Regions from separate parts of the Anabaena sp. WFMT genome, predicted to be linked through region 1. Evidence: predicted binding sites of a transcription regulator. Region 1 holds the regulator's gene; the other holds the start of a gene.

The links. Region 1 encodes HrcA, which represses chaperone genes, less so after heat shock. Its sites were predicted from a motif close to TTAGCACTCNNGANTCNNGAGTGCTAA; they were not measured.
Region 2: the regulator HrcA is predicted to act here: its motif matches at 5,831-5,857, upstream of groES (co-chaperone GroES).

The regions. Positions count from the first base shown of each region.
Region 1 is NZ_JBPWOA010000006.1:52,491-60,290, reverse strand. Features, by position in the region: gene ACSQ6I_RS05055 (hypothetical protein) at 280-765, opposite strand; gene ACSQ6I_RS05050 (DUF3352 domain-containing protein) at 876-2,540, opposite strand; gene ACSQ6I_RS05045 (rhodanese-like domain-containing protein) at 2,602-2,961, shown strand; gene hrcA (heat-inducible transcriptional repressor HrcA) at 3,333-4,430, shown strand; gene ACSQ6I_RS05035 (DUF2834 domain-containing protein) at 4,443-5,087, shown strand; gene ACSQ6I_RS05030 (class I SAM-dependent methyltransferase) at 5,201-5,947, shown strand; gene ACSQ6I_RS05025 (SRPBCC family protein) at 5,960-6,406, opposite strand; gene ACSQ6I_RS05020 (CPXCG motif-containing cysteine-rich protein) at 6,426-6,614, opposite strand; gene ACSQ6I_RS05015 (B12-binding domain-containing radical SAM protein) at 6,671-7,800, opposite strand, start outside.
Region 2 is NZ_JBPWOA010000019.1:175,087-182,886, reverse strand. Features, by position in the region: gene rlmD (23S rRNA (uracil(1939)-C(5))-methyltransferase RlmD) at 1-29, shown strand, start outside; gene ACSQ6I_RS12330 (ATP-binding protein) at 438-887, shown strand; gene ACSQ6I_RS12325 (DUF6439 family protein) at 932-1,192, opposite strand; gene ACSQ6I_RS12320 (hypothetical protein) at 1,259-1,603, shown strand; gene asnS (asparagine--tRNA ligase) at 1,692-3,083, shown strand; gene ACSQ6I_RS12310 (REP-associated tyrosine transposase) at 3,183-3,566, opposite strand; gene ACSQ6I_RS12305 (response regulator transcription factor) at 4,128-4,805, opposite strand; gene groES (co-chaperone GroES) at 5,876-6,187, shown strand; gene groL (chaperonin GroEL) at 6,312-7,800, shown strand, end outside.

The DNA of each region.
Region 1 (7,800 bases):
AGAGCAAGACAAGCTACTCTCCCATATTATCGTTACTTGGTCATTGGGGACTTCTAGGAAATAAATTATCCAATCTTGTGGGATGGGCTTCTAGCCCGTCCGGTTTTAAGGGCAGACAAGACTTGTACTGAGCTTGTCGAAGTATGCCTACCCCACAAGAATTAATTGAATATTTTTTATTTGGAAGTCCCTTGATGATTGATGATTGGGGACTGGGGACTGGGGACTGGGGACTGGGTAGTAATTGATAATTACGAATTACGAATTACGAATTACGAATTATTGTTCTACCGTCAAAGTGTAGTTATGCTTGAATCCGCGATTAAATGTACCTACCCAAACGCGATATTTGCCACGTTTCCATTTGCTGCCAATCACACTAGCATCTTTGCTTCTACCTGTATCATCACCACAACGAATTGTTTCGTCGTCTGGACCTTGGATAAATAGAGTGGTGTCATGGCCACTCTTAACTAGTATTTTCAGTTGATCGAAATCTTTTTCTAAGACGAGGATGTGATCAGGATTGGGATCACCAAAGCCGATGCAAATATTTTTATCGCGATCGCGGTTGCTCATGGCAGATAATGAATACGATCCGCCTGTATAACCAGTCACAGTTCCTTGTCCTGGTTCAAAACCTGGTAACAACTTCACAGTTCCAAAATTTGCTGTCTCTGCGGCTACAGGTGTAGCTATCATGGCGATAATTGTAGCTAACAGCCAGCCACCTCGAAAGTGAAGCCAGAAGCGACGATCTCTCATGTTAGCTCTCCCAGATGTTGATTTTTGTGACTATCTATACTAATTTTATGTAAAAAAAGAGCCAATTGCTAGTGCTTGTGTCACATTTCCAGGTGACACAGATAGCACTTTTAGCGATTAAGCTGCAAGAACACGCCACCTTTGAGAGTTCCTGGCTGACTACCATAACTACTGACTGTAAGCGATCGCAGATTATCAAAGAGTGGTTTTCCTAACACTTCCACAAATTTGAGAATTGGTAGCTGACTTTCAAGAATGTTTTTACTCTTTTTCCAGTCAATATATATGTATCCTTGGTTGGATTGGGGGAAGGTAGCAATACTATTTTGAAAATTGCGATCATCAACAAGAGAATTTTCTTGATGTGTAAGAATTTTCTCCATCGTTGCTAGGTCTGAGGTAAAAATTTCATAATTATCAATGTTTGTATGCACTCCTCCAATTTTGGCTTCGACGTTGACGGCTGTTTTGTCTTCAGTAGTAGCGGTTAACTCTGTCCACGCGGAGACTTTTTGCTTGTTGAGAATAAGAGAACTAACATTAAAACCATTGTTGATAGCGATGTTATCTAACCTAGCTATACCTGTTTCTAATTGCGGCGTTTTTTCCACCACAAACATCCAATTTGCTTGATTGGCTAAAAGTGGGTTATCTTCAGTTAGGGATGCGATCGCATATTCTCCTGTCACCCAACTAAAAATATCCTTACTCAAGTTGAGATTCCAGCGTTTTTGGAAATCCACCAAAGGTTTAACCCAGCGAGAAATAGCTTGTTCCTCAGAACCGTAGATTGTTGCTGTTCCTTGTTTCCACAGTTTTGCTAAATCGCTTGCACCTAAATTACTTAAATTCACCCCACCAACAGCCAAACCTGCCGATTCGGGAATATAGTGCAATGCACCCACAGGTTTAGACAATAATAGAGATGGAGGAGCAACTTTTGTAGTTGCTAAAAATGTGCTTTCCGCCAGCAATCCTTGGGGATTTAATACTAAAGAAACAATTTGGCTATCATAGATTGATTCTACTAATTCCCATCCTTGCCACTTAGCAACTATGGGCAGATTCAAAAAAGCTACAGCTACAGCATCTTTAGGCAACTCTTGAACAGCTTTTTGATATTCAGGAGAATCACTCAAATTCAATTGCGGTGCTTGGACATTATTAATCGCTTCTCGTAAAACCTTAGCATCATTAGCAAACAAAACAAAATTATCAACAACCGCACCAGCTAAACGATTTTGAATTTTTTCAGGTGTTATTACTTCTGGGGTATCAGAAAGCAACTTCACACCTTTGTATTGTTCAACCGCCAAATTTGCTCCAGCTAAAGCCCGTTTGGAGAATAATAACTCTACAAACTCACGGCTTTTTTCTGGCTTTTCAGTGGAAAGCGCCATCAGATACCCTGGTTGCAGTCCGTTTTCTGGGTCGCGGTCTATATCTTCACTAGTAACAGCTAGTGTAATTTCATTACTTAGCCAAGGTTTGATATCATCTTGGAAATCTATATTACTTTTTGCCAATAAACTGTTTTTGAGCTTAGAAATGTCCCCTTTTTGCTCTATTGCTTGCAAACGGTCGGGATTTATTAATAATGACACCATCACAGGTGACATTTTTGACACAAATATAGCAGCCCCAGGTTCAGATTTAGGAACACTGAGGTTGAATGGACTTTTACCAAAAAACCAATAAAAGCCAGCAATACCAATTAGTAGCAAGACGATGACACCAGCTACCAGGAAACCATAAAATGAGCGTTGACTGTTCACTAAACCTATTTTCCAGCTTTTCTGTCACCATGAATAGTATAGGATCGTTTAGAAAAACTACATGACAGGTACATCTTTTGTTCAACCCTTTGCCTCAATTAGCGTAGAAGAACTAGCACAACGTCTTGCAGCAGGTGATTCTAGTTTGCAGCTAATGGATGTGCGCGAACCCCAAGAAGTTGAAATAGCAAGCCTGGAAGGGTTTGTCAACCTGCCCCTGAGTGAATTTGCCGAATGGGGTGAGCAAGTCCCCACCCGCTTTGATCCCCATGCAGAAACCCTTGTCCTGTGTCATCATGGTGTGCGCTCTGCTCAGATGTGTCAATGGTTAGTTGCTCAAGGATTTACAAATGTTAAAAATATTACGGGTGGTATTTCTGCTTATTCGATATTAGTTGATTCTTCAGTTCCTCAGTATTAACATTGGTAGACAGGGGGCAGGAGGCAGAAGTTTAGTATTTTTAACTTGATTTGTCCTCCTCAATTCCATTCCCTGTCTATCAAATAAATAAATCAGTATCGAAAAATACAGCATTGCTTAGAAGCTTATGAAAGAATACAGAAAAAGATGAAAATCTCATCTTAAACGCAGCTTTTGGTGCTATGGTCAAGCTGTATCAGGTAATACGCTGTGATGATGAATTAAGGGTAACTTTTGCGTTAATCACCATCATACGAGTATATAATTTGCTATCTTAATTAAATAATTATTAACCTTTTTTTGCTTTGCGGTTATAGCCACAATATTTTTTCAACCTTTGATTAAAATTTGCCTTCAGTAAAATATCACCTATGCAAGTTCAGCTGACAAATCGACAACAGCATATACTTTGGGCAACTGTACGCCACTACATTGCTACGGCAGAGCCTGTTGGCTCTAAAGCTCTAATTGAGGAGTTTGACCTTGGTGTTAGTTCTGCAACTATTCGCAATGTCATGGGTGTTTTAGAAAAATCTGGTTTACTTTACCAACCACATACTTCAGCGGGGAGGATACCTTCTGATTCTGGTTATCGCACTTATGTTGATCAACTAATTACACCTTCTTTCCGAGATGGTACACGAACAGAAGCTTTAACTAAAGAGGTAGAAGCCGCATTACAACAACGTCTACATTGGGAAGATTGGAGTTTGGAAGCTCTATTGCAAGGTGCTGCACAAATTTTAGCAACTTTGAGTGGCTGCATTACTTTGATTACTATGCCACAACCGACTACTGCACAGTTACGACATTTGCAATTAGTGCAGATTGAACCTGGTACAATTATGCTGATTGTGGTGACAGATGGTTATGAGACGCATTCTAAGGTGATGGATTTATTCACAGCGTCGTCAGAAACTAAACCTGATCCTGAGGTAATTGATCATGAGTTGCAAATTGTATCCAATTTTCTAAATAGTCACTTACGAGGCCGCAGTTTGTTGGAGTTAGCTAAACTTGACTGGAGTGAATTAGACCAAGAGTTTCAACGCTATGGTGAATTCTTGAAAAATTCAATTGCAGAGTTGACACGTCGCACTCTAGCACCAGCTGCAACACAAATTATGGTGCGGGGGGTAGGGGAAGTTTTGCGTCAGCCAGAATTTTCCCAATTACAGCAAGTACAAACTATCATCCATCTTTTGGAAGAAGAACAAGAACAGTTGTGGCGTTTAATCTGTGAGGAACCAGAAACTGAGGAAACTGGTAAATCAAGGGTAACAGTTCGTATTGGTGCAGAAAACCCACTAGAACCAATTCGTGGTTGTACTTTAATTTCTTCTACCTATCGTCGGGGTTCTATACCGGTAGGGAGTGTGGGAGTTTTGGGACCAACTCGTTTAGACTATGAAAGTGCGATCGCAGTTGTAGCCGCAGCAGCAGATTATCTCTCAGAAGCTTTTAGTTAAATTGCCTAAATCATGTTGAGAAAAATTGCCTTTGGTTTGTTATGGCTAGGATTTATTTCCTATGCCTTTTTCTTTGCTCCTCCTGATAATTTCCCAGAGAGTTTAGAATTAATTAAAAATCTGTCTACAGGTAATTGGCAAGGTATTAATCCTATAATAATTGCCTTATTTAATATCATGGGTATTTGGCCTTTAATCTATAGTGCCGTATTATTTATAGATGGTAGAGGGCAAAAAATACCAGCTTGGCCGTTTGCTACAGCTTCCTTTGCAGTTGGTGCATTTGCACTTTTACCATATTTAGCTTTAAGAGAACCAAATCAAGAGTTTATAGGCAAAAAAAATTTATTTCTGAAAATCTTCGATTCGCGTATAACTGGCATTTTATTAACATTAGGTGCTGGTGTTTTAGTTGCTTATGGTTTCCAAGGAGATTGGGCTAATTTTTTACAACAATGGCAAACTAGCCGTTTTATTCATGTAATGAGTTTAGACTTTTGTATGTTGAGTCTATTATTTCCGGCCTTATTAGGAGATGATATGACACGACGTGGTTGGAAAGATAATCAATTATTTTGGTTATTTGCTTTAATTCCTCTATTTGGGGCGTTGATTTATTTATGTGTGCGGCCACCTCTAAAAGCAGTAGATGGGTAAAAGAGAATACAACAAAAATTATTTACACCTACAACTTGATAAAATTTTGTGATTCAAAAACGATAGATACATTCAATTGCATTTAAAATCTACAAACTAGGAAAATTAAAAATATGCCAGATTCTATAAAAGTCGAAATTAATCAAAATGAATCGTTTCTCCCCAAAAAATTTTTTAACGAACAATGGCAGCTTTATCAAAAAGTGTTAAATAAGAATTACATGGGACACCACGAAATTTATGTTGTGCTACATGAATTACTACTTAACTACTTTCAAAAACCTTTTACTATGCTTGATATTGGGTGTGGTGATGCTAGTTTCACCTCTCAAGCTTTACTAAATACCCAAATTGCTGAATATACAGGTATAGATTTATCAAATCCGGCACTTAAAGGGGCTGAAAAGAATCTAGCCGTAACTAAATGTAAAACAAATTTTATTAAAGGAGATTGCTGGGAATTAACTTCTGAATTAGCGAAAAATAAAGAGAATAAATTTAATGTGATTTTAATATCTTTTGCTCTCCATCATCTGCAAATTGAGGAAAAAGATAATTTAATTAAGCAGGTTAAAAAACTCCTAATACCAGGTGGTATTTTTATTCTCATTGATATTGTGCGTAAAGAAGAAGAAAGCAGAGACAACTATGTGAAACGTTATTTAGAAAATGTAGAAAAATATTGGTCTTTATTAACTCCTCAAGAATATTCAATGGTAGAAAATCATATGTCATCTAGCGATTTTCCTGAAACTCAACAAACCTTACAAACAATTTCTGAAAAATACGGTTTTAGTGATTTTAAATGCGTTTATCGTGATTCTTTAGATACTACACAAATGTTGTCTTTTTACCAATAAAACCTTTTAATGTCATGACTCACACTCCCTTTTTGTGACAAAATGACGATAACGAAACATCGCTTCTAACTGCACCTGTACCAACCAACCACTGACAAATTCCACAGCATCACCACCAGGTAGAGAAAAAGAAATATTATCAGTTAACCTAGTCTTCCCATTTTCCTCTGCAAACTCATGACGATGTACCCAAGACTCAAAAGGGCCAGATATCTGTTTATCAGTAAACAGTTTATATTTTTCAAATTCAGTGTGACGCGCTAACCAAGTCAAAGGTAAAAGCCCAACAAACAAGCGAAATTCAGTAATTGCACCTTCGTCTATTCCCCCTTCACGACGAATTACTTGAACTGGTTGCCAAGGTGGGGTTAGTAATTGTAAGATGTCTGATCTTTCATGAAATTTCCAAACTACTTCTACTGGTGCGTTAATAATTGAGGAATGTTTAAAATGCAGCATGGAAAGAAAAACCTAAAAATTAGCCTTCGTATTCACTATCAATTTCAATATCTAGTGTATCTTCATCAATCCTGACATACAAAACATTAGGACGACAGCAAACCTGACAATCTTCTATATAACTTTGTTGCATTCCGGCACTAAAATCAATAAAAGTTAAATTTGGTTCACCACAATAAGCACAATAAAACTCTGATGTGTTTTGCATCTCTAGATATTATCTCAATTTTATAACTCTGCGTACCTTTGCGTTAACCTCTGCGTTTATTTCACTTCCAACCCAGAGCGAAAATGACCCATAGCTTCACTCAAATGCTTTTGTAGTGTAGACTGAGGTAGAGGCCCTTGCAAGTGACTCCAAGGTAAAATCTGATCAGTTGACCAATTAGCGTGGACGTAAAAATCTAAATCGGGAATTTGCCCCTTGAGTTGCTTAAAAGCACGTTTATAACTACCCAAAGAGTCGCCAAAGTCACGAGTTAATTCTAGCAGATGGGAAATTCTGCGATCGCCCCTCGATAACAAAGCCTGTATAATTGACCAATTATAGCTTTCTGGACGAAACTCTATCCCTTGGGGTTTTAGGTGTTTTTGTAAAAACTGTAACCGTTTCTCCGCTTGCTTATTAACCCCAAACCATTGAAAAGGCGTGTGTGATTTGGGTACAAAGGTGCTACAACCCAGGGTTAACCGCAAACCAGGTGCAGCTTTTTTAACAGCCTTCATCATTGATACCGTTTCTTCTAAATCTTCCTCTTCTTCCCCAGGAATTCCTGCCATTCCGTATAACTTCAAACTTGATAAACCCCCAGCTTTAGCATTTATAGCCGCTTGAATAATTTCATCGTTATATAACTTTTTATTGATGATTTGACGTAATTTGTCAGAACCACTTTCTATAGCAATGGTAAGCGATCGCGTATCTCGTTTAGCTAAAGTTTGAGCTAATTTTACCGTTACCGTATTTGTTCTTACCGAAGCAACACTCAACCGCACATCATCATATTTTGGCTGACTAATATAATCTAATAACTCAGTAAATTCAGGATGTTGAGTAACTGAAGCACCCAATAAACCCAGACGTTTAGTAACTGTTAAACCTCGTTCAATAGCAGGAATTAAAGAACCTTCTAAACTCGCAGTTCTAAAAGGTAATGTTAAATAACTCGCTAAACAAAAGCGGCACATTTCTGGACAACTCCGCACCACTTCCACCATGAAAATATTTTCCCATGCAGCTTTTTCTGTAACCACAGTAGAAGCAGAGAGAGTATTTCCTCGGTAAGTTTGCTTTTGAATAACTTCGGGAATTTCCGTCGAAATAGGATTGATTGATTTTATTTCTCCATCTTTCGTTTCATATTCCACTGTATACAAACTAGGAATATAAATTC
Region 2 (7,800 bases), on a different contig from region 1:
TGCGTTCATCCGAGGAAGAGAGTCAGTAAATTATTTACAAAAAACTCAAATGAGAAATTTGTAGTCTAGTACATGGTAATAATGCTAAAATAGAATTGACCTAAAAATAGACATTCCTTTTTTTATTGAAGTTGCATAGACTCTTAAAGGTGAATTAAATTGTGTAAATTATTAAGCGGCAATAAAGAGGGCTATTTATACACCCATTTATAATTAATAGCAACTTCTAAGTTGCTGACTGCATTAGCAGTAAAATTACAGCCAATTTTTAACCAATCAATTCTCACTTAATATATTAGAGTCAATGCTCCCTAGCATTTTTAAAATTTAGTTTTACAGACGCAAGTTTGAAGGCAGTATGACCACCTCAATGATTATTAGGGTGCTTGTGACACCAAACTAATGTCTAGCTAACTAAAAGCTACGGGGTTTCTCTTGTGATTACCATTTCCCTTCGTCCAGTTGGACGTAGTTGGGGTACTATTAGTTTTGCCTCAACTCTTTATCTTTGTCCCATATTAGATTTACTACTGGCAGATGTTCCCACAAAATTACAAGCAGAACTGCGATTAGGACTTCAAGAAGCCCTAGTTAATGCAGCTAAACATGGCAATAATCTTGATCCTGGCAAATTAGTGGTAGTTCGTTTTTCCCTAATAGATAATCAATATTGGTGGATTATCTCAGATCAAGGGAGTGGCTTCACTCCCTCACCTGATAGCGATAGCGATCCTACAGACTATTTACCACCCGATGAAGCCGAAAGTGGTCGCGGTATGTCTCTTCTGCATCTCATCTTTGATCAGGTAGAGTGGAACCGTAAAGGTACAGAATTGCGGCTTTGCAAACAAATAGAAACCCGTCGTCTTTTATCGTTACGACGATGAAGGAGGCAGAAAGCAGATAAATAATCTTTCTAGTTCCCTCTCCCTCATTTTTTTCCGTGACTTTCACAAGGAGGGGCAGAAATGGACTTATCTAACCAACCAATAGCCTGTTCTAATCTCGCTTGAGCTTCTTGAGGCTGGTTTTTGAGGAGAAACACCATAGCAGCCGCTACCTGTTCACTAGCACGGGAATTGCGGTTAGACTTGAGGCGATGCCAATCATCAGGGGAGATACTTAGCCTTTCTATCAGGGCTTGAGCCAGTTCTAGAGTGCTGATTTCATTCAGTTGACTAGTTTGAGACATAAGACTAAGTGGTGAGTGAATAGTAACAGTTATGATTTAATCATCATAGCCAATGACCAATCACCAATGACTAATTTACAGGAAAACCAGCAGCCAGACTTTGAACAAGAACTAGAAGAAGTAGAAACATCACTCCGATTATTAAAAGAAAGATATGCCCAAGTGCAACGAGATCAACAACAAAAGGCACAATGGCAACAAGAATTAAAGAATCTGAAACAAAATAAAAAGCAGCCCCCAGAAATTAAGTCAGAGTTAAAGCGCATTCAAAAACAGTTAGAGGCGTTAGAACTTAACTTAGAAAGCCAGTTGTTTTCTTGGAATAGCCTGAAAAAACCATTTTGGCAAGCTGTCCGCTTTGGTGGTTTAGGTATAATTATAGGCTGGCTATTAAAGTCTTGTGCTGGGTAATTCCAAATTGGGATTTTTGATTGGCTGAAACTGTTAATTTTTCATAAAATTAATAATATATACATTGACAAAATACAAATTGTAGAAAATGGTAAATCATCGCATTGCAGAAATATTAAAAACTGGACAACCAGAAGAGGTTCTGGTAATTAAAGCTTGGGTAAGAACAAAACGCGAGTTAAAAGGCTTTGCATTTCTGGAAGTCAATGATGGCTCATCTCTAGGAAATTTGCAAATAGTCATTAATCAAGATTTACCAAACTACGAAGGAATATTAAAACAAATAAATACTGGTGCTTCTGTGGAAGTCACAGGTGTACTTGTGGCTTCCCAAGGGAAAGGACAGCGAATAGAATTAAAAGCTAATAGCGTCAAAGTCTACGGTGATGCTGATCCTGATACCTATCCTCTGCAAAAGAAACGTCATTCCTTTGAGTTTTTGCGAACCATTGCACATTTGCGTTCTAGAACTAACTCCTTTGGTGCAGTATTTCGGGTGAGAAATGCTTGTTCAGCAGCTATTCATCAATTCTTCCAAGAAAAAGGATTTTTATGGGTACATACTCCCATTATTACTGCTAGTGATTGTGAAGGTGCAGGAGAATTATTTAGCGTTACCAATTTTAATTTAAAGAATGTTCCTCGCACCGAAAATCAAGAGATTGATTATAGCCAAGACTTCTTTAGTAAACCAGCGTATTTAACAGTAAGTGGACAATTAGAAGCCGAAATTATGGCAATGGCGTTTACTAACGTCTACACATTTGGTCCCACATTCCGGGCTGAAAATTCTAATACTTCTCGTCACTTAGCAGAATTTTGGATGGTTGAACCAGAAATGGCTTTTTGTGATTTAGAAGGTGATATGGATTTAGCAGAAGAGTTTCTTAAATATATCTTTAAATATGTATTAGAAACTTGTCCAGAAGACATGGAATTTTTCAACGAACGTATTGATAAGACTGTCTTAGAAACCGCTAATAACATTATTAATAATCAATTTGAAAGATTGACTTATACAGAAGCAGTCAAACTTTTAGAAAAGGCTGATGTTAAATTTGATTATCCTGTCAGTTGGGGTGCAGATTTGCAATCAGAACATGAACGCTATTTAGCAGAACAACTGTTTAAAAAGCCTGTGATTGTTACAGATTATCCTGCCCAAATCAAAGCTTTTTATATGCGGTTGAGTGATGATGAAAAAACCGTTCGCGCAATGGATATTCTCGCACCGAAAATAGGCGAAATTATTGGTGGTTCCCAACGGGAAGAAAGGCTAGATGTGTTAGAAAAACGGGTTTTAGCCCAAGGTATGAACCCGGAAGATTTATGGTGGTATTTAGATTTGCGTCGTTATGGTACCGTTCCCCATGCTGGTTTCGGTTTGGGGTTTGAAAGATTGGTGCAATTTATGACGGGTATGGGAAATATTCGAGATGTAATTCCGTTTCCACGTACACCACAAAGCGCAGAATTTTAATTGTAGGGTGGGTTACGCTTTCGCTAACCCACCCTACATGATCACTATTTACTAGAGAAAAATGGTGTTTTTGCACTGTAAACTACCATTTGGTTTACCTTATTCAAATTCAACATCATTGATTAGATTAGGTATTTGTTCACTTCCCCAATTTTCTGGATAAATACCTTGAAAAACAAAGCGATGAAAACTGGAAAATTCCCATTCTTTTGCTGTTGCACATAATCTATGTTTGACGGGATTATCATGTATATAATCACAGTGAGCAGCAAAGTCTATTTCATCTTTAATTGTATGTTCCCAAAACCGACGCTGCCAAAGATTACTTTCTTTTTGCTTTTGGCGTGAAGGGGAAATTTGAGCCTCAAGTGCTAATGTTTCTGCACAGAGTTTGGTTACAAATGTTTTAATTAAACGCCATCTTTTTGAATAATCACTGTCTTCTATAGGTAATGTAGTCTTACGCGGGAGAACAAGCATCATTTCAATTACGTTGTATTAACTTCGAGGGAACAATGATGCAACTTTATGAAGATGTAAATTTTCTTCCCGCAGGGTAAGTATTCTAAAATCAATCATCTTCCCACCTGGCATTAAGTTTTTTGCGATTACTTTGTTCTTTTTAATAAAAAGCATTGAAGTAGATACTATATAACTAGTTACATTTAAGACACGCTTACTATTATTGTAAAAATATAATTGCTAATTTGCGTATATTGCCAAATGTTGACTTTTAATTTACTTTTCTGTTCTGTAAAGATTTATCAGCCCCTATGAGCTATGTTTCCTTTCCAGTTGGGACAATAGGGTATTTGCGTGGGGGTGATGTAGTGATATTTTTAGGTGATATCCGGGTTGGAACATAGCAGTTGAGGGCTGTATCATAAACTATGAATTATGAAGTTGGAACTAAAAAATCCAAATTTGGCTTCACAATTCATAATTTATTAGCTCTCAAACTGAAGTCAAGTTACATAACCAGTTTGAGTTTTGAGCTATTTTGTCCTAACTCAAAACTCAAAACTTCGCCAAATGAGCAGAGGTTTAAGCCATTTGATTTTCAATCGCCCAACGCGCTAGTTCAGTACGGTTGTGGAGATTGGTTTTACCCAACATATTGGAAACATGGCTTTCCACTGTACGCTGACTGACGTTTAATTCTTCAGCGATTTCCCGGTTAGCTAAACCCCTGGCTACAAACTGGACTACTTTCAGTTCGGTTGGGGTTAACTGTACATCGAAGGGAACCTGGATACGGGAACCGTTTTCCCCTCCCTTTGTCTGATGTTCTTTCCAACGGATGGTTTGCTTTAGTGAGGATTCTACTTGTGCTACGAGTTCTTCTGGTTCAAAGGGTTTGACCATATAGACATCAGCACCTTTGTTCAGACCTTTAACTCGGTCTGCACTTTGTCCCTTAGCGGAGAGGAAGAGAACGGGAATCCAACTTGTACGTTCATTTTGGCGTACTTGTTCCACAAAAGTGTACCCGTCCATTTCCGGCATCATCACGTCACAGATGATCATGTCTGGAACATCATGTTCTAAAATATCCAGAGCTTCTCGTCCATTTTCGGCCGTGATGACTTCGTATCCTCGGAATTCTAAGTAATCCTTCACCAGCAAGATGAGGTTAGGGTCATCATCAATCAATAGAAGTCGTTTGTGATCTTTCATGCTGGACTCTTTCATAGCAGTGGCACTTGTCGCGCTTCGATCCATCAAGGTCTTGATTAGTTATCCTCTATGGTGGATTATTGAGATGTTGTTGTTTTTCCCACTTAACTTGCCTTTGCTGCCTCGAAGTCTAAAAAGTGAAGGTCACTTTCAATCTTACTAGTAGCTAGATGGCAAAATTCCAGTAAGGATACGGAGAGCAATAGTATTTATAATGCGCTATTATATATCGCTTTGAAAGGGGGCGGGCTAAAAAACCTGATTAAACCTGATTAAATAATAATCTTTCTGGTTGACAAGTTCAGTATTTAGCTGAAGATGACCCTAGCTCAAAACTCACCCGCACTTTCATTCGCTTACTGCTGCTCTACTATATCCTTTGGATGTTAAGCCTCTATCAGAGGTTCACGAGAAACCGGGGAAGTTTCTGGCAAAGGATGGGTTAAAAAGGCTTATGCTTCCACCACCATTATGCCGATTAAGTGTTCTGGGATGATCCGCTCAATGACTTCCGGTTTTGTTTGGCTATACCAAACCCCATCTGGGTAAACTACCATTATCTGCCTAGAACAACAAACACGCAAGCAGTTGGTTTTAGTTCTGAAGATGCCAATGGGATGACTAACTAAGCAGCTGGCTAAGATGTGGCTCCTTAAGTCCCAGTTTTAAGCATTCCCAGGACTCTAGACTAGCTTGTTTTGTCCATAAGTGAGCAACTGTCTGTTCAGAACCAAGATAAAGCTGTTCGATGAAGGTTTGCCAGTCCTAGAGCTTTCACACAATGACTTAGGGCTTTAAGTTCCTTCCACAGCTTTAGTAGTTTTGGGGAGAGGACGGCAATTTTTGGACTTACTGTAATGTTACTCATTGAACGGTTCCCTGATTACAGTTCTATAACAATTTCCCCGCTTTGCAAATAAATGTTGTCCATATAAAAATATTCATTACTTACGCAACAGAACCAGACAACTATCACAATTAGGCATTTATGCTTAAGTACAGTTGCGAGCGCCCAGTTCGGAAACCCGTACACAAGGAATCGTTGCCATTGTATGCTGGCTTTCGGTAAATTAGCACTCAGGAGTTGAGAGTGCTAACAAGGCAAAAAAAATTTTATGGCAGCTGTATCTCTGACCGTTTCAACCGTTAAACCCCTGGGCGATCGCGTTTTTGTAAAAGTGACCGCCGCTGAAGAAAAGACCGCAGGTGGTCTGTATTTGCCCGACACCGCTAAGGAAAAGCCCCAAGTAGGCGAAGTTGTAGCCCTTGGTCCTGGCAAGCGTAATGACGACGGAAGCCGTCAAGAATTGGAAATCAAAGTTGGTGAGAAAGTGCTGTACTCCAAGTACGCTGGAACCGACGTTAAGCTCGGAACCGAAGAGTACGTACTGCTTTCTGAAAAAGATATTTTAGCAGTCGTCATGTAAATGGGTGATGAGGGGCATGAGGTATTGGGGACTGGGAAAAAGTTTTCACCAATTACCATTTACCAAATTCACCCATTACCAAATTCAAGACAAATTTTAACTTACTACCCGAATTTAGACTCTTATGGCAAAGCGCATTATCTATAACGAAAACGCCCGTCGCGCTCTAGAACGCGGTATTGATATCTTAGCTGAGGCTGTTGCTGTTACCCTCGGTCCTAAAGGTCGCAACGTAGTTCTAGAGAAGAAATTTGGCGCACCACAAATTGTGAATGATGGTGTTACCATCGCTAAAGAAATCGAATTAGAAGACCACATTGAAAACACAGGTGTGGCGCTAATTCGTCAAGCTGCTTCTAAAACAAATGACGCTGCGGGTGATGGAACAACCACCGCTACCGTTTTGGCTCATGCGATCGTTAAGGAAGGCTTGCGGAACGTTGCAGCCGGCGCTAATGCGATTTTGCTGAAGCGCGGTATTGACAAAGCTGCGGCTTTCTTAGTGGAAAAGATTGCTGAACACGCTCGTCCTGTAGAAGATTCTAAGGCGATCGCACAAGTTGCTTCCATCTCTGCTGGTAACGACGAAGAAGTCGGTCAGATGATTGCTCAAGCAATGGACAAAGTGGGTAAGGAAGGCGTAATTTCCCTAGAAGAAGGGAAGTCTATGACCACCGAACTCGAAATCACCGAAGGGATGCGCTTTGATAAAGGCTATATCTCTCCTTACTTTGCTACTGATGCAGAGCGGATGGAAACAGTCTTCGATGAGCCTTACATCTTGTTAACCGATAAGAAGATTGCTTTGGTACAAGACTTAGTACCTGTACTTGAGCAAGTAGCTCGTTCTGGTCGTCCTTTGGTGATTATCGCCGAAGATATCGAAAAAGAAGCTTTAGCAACCTTAGTAGTTAACCGTTTGCGCGGTGTACTCAACGTTGCAGCCGTTAAAGCTCCTGGTTTTGGCGATCGCCGTAAGGCTATGCTAGAAGATATTGCCGTCTTAACTGGTGGTCTACTCATCACCGAAGATGCAGGTTTGAAGCTGGATACCACCAAGCTAGATAGCCTGGGTAAAGCTCGCCGTATCACCATCACCAAAGACAGCACCACAATTGTAGCTGAAGGTAACGAAGCTCCAGTTAAGGCTCGTTGCGAACAAATTCGTCGTCAAATGGAAGAAACCGAATCTTCCTACGACAAGGAAAAACTACAAGAGCGTTTGGCTAAATTGTCTGGTGGTGTAGCTGTTGTGAAAGTTGGTGCAGCTACCGAAACCGAAATGAAAGACAAGAAGCTGCGCTTGGAAGATGCTATCAACGCTACCAAGGCTGCTGTAGAAGAAGGTATCGTCCCTGGTGGTGGTACAACTCTGGCTCACCTCGCTCCTCAATTGGAAGAGTGGGCTAAGGTTAACCTCAAGGATGAAGAGTTGACTGGTGCTTTAATTGTGGCTCGTGCTTTACCTGCACCTCTAAAGAGAATTGCAGAAAACGCCGGTCAGAATGGTGCTGTCATTGCTGAACGTGTAAAAGAGAAGGAATTCAACGTTGGTTTCAACGCTGCTACCAACGAATTCGTTGATATGTTGGAAGCTGGAATTGTTGATCCTG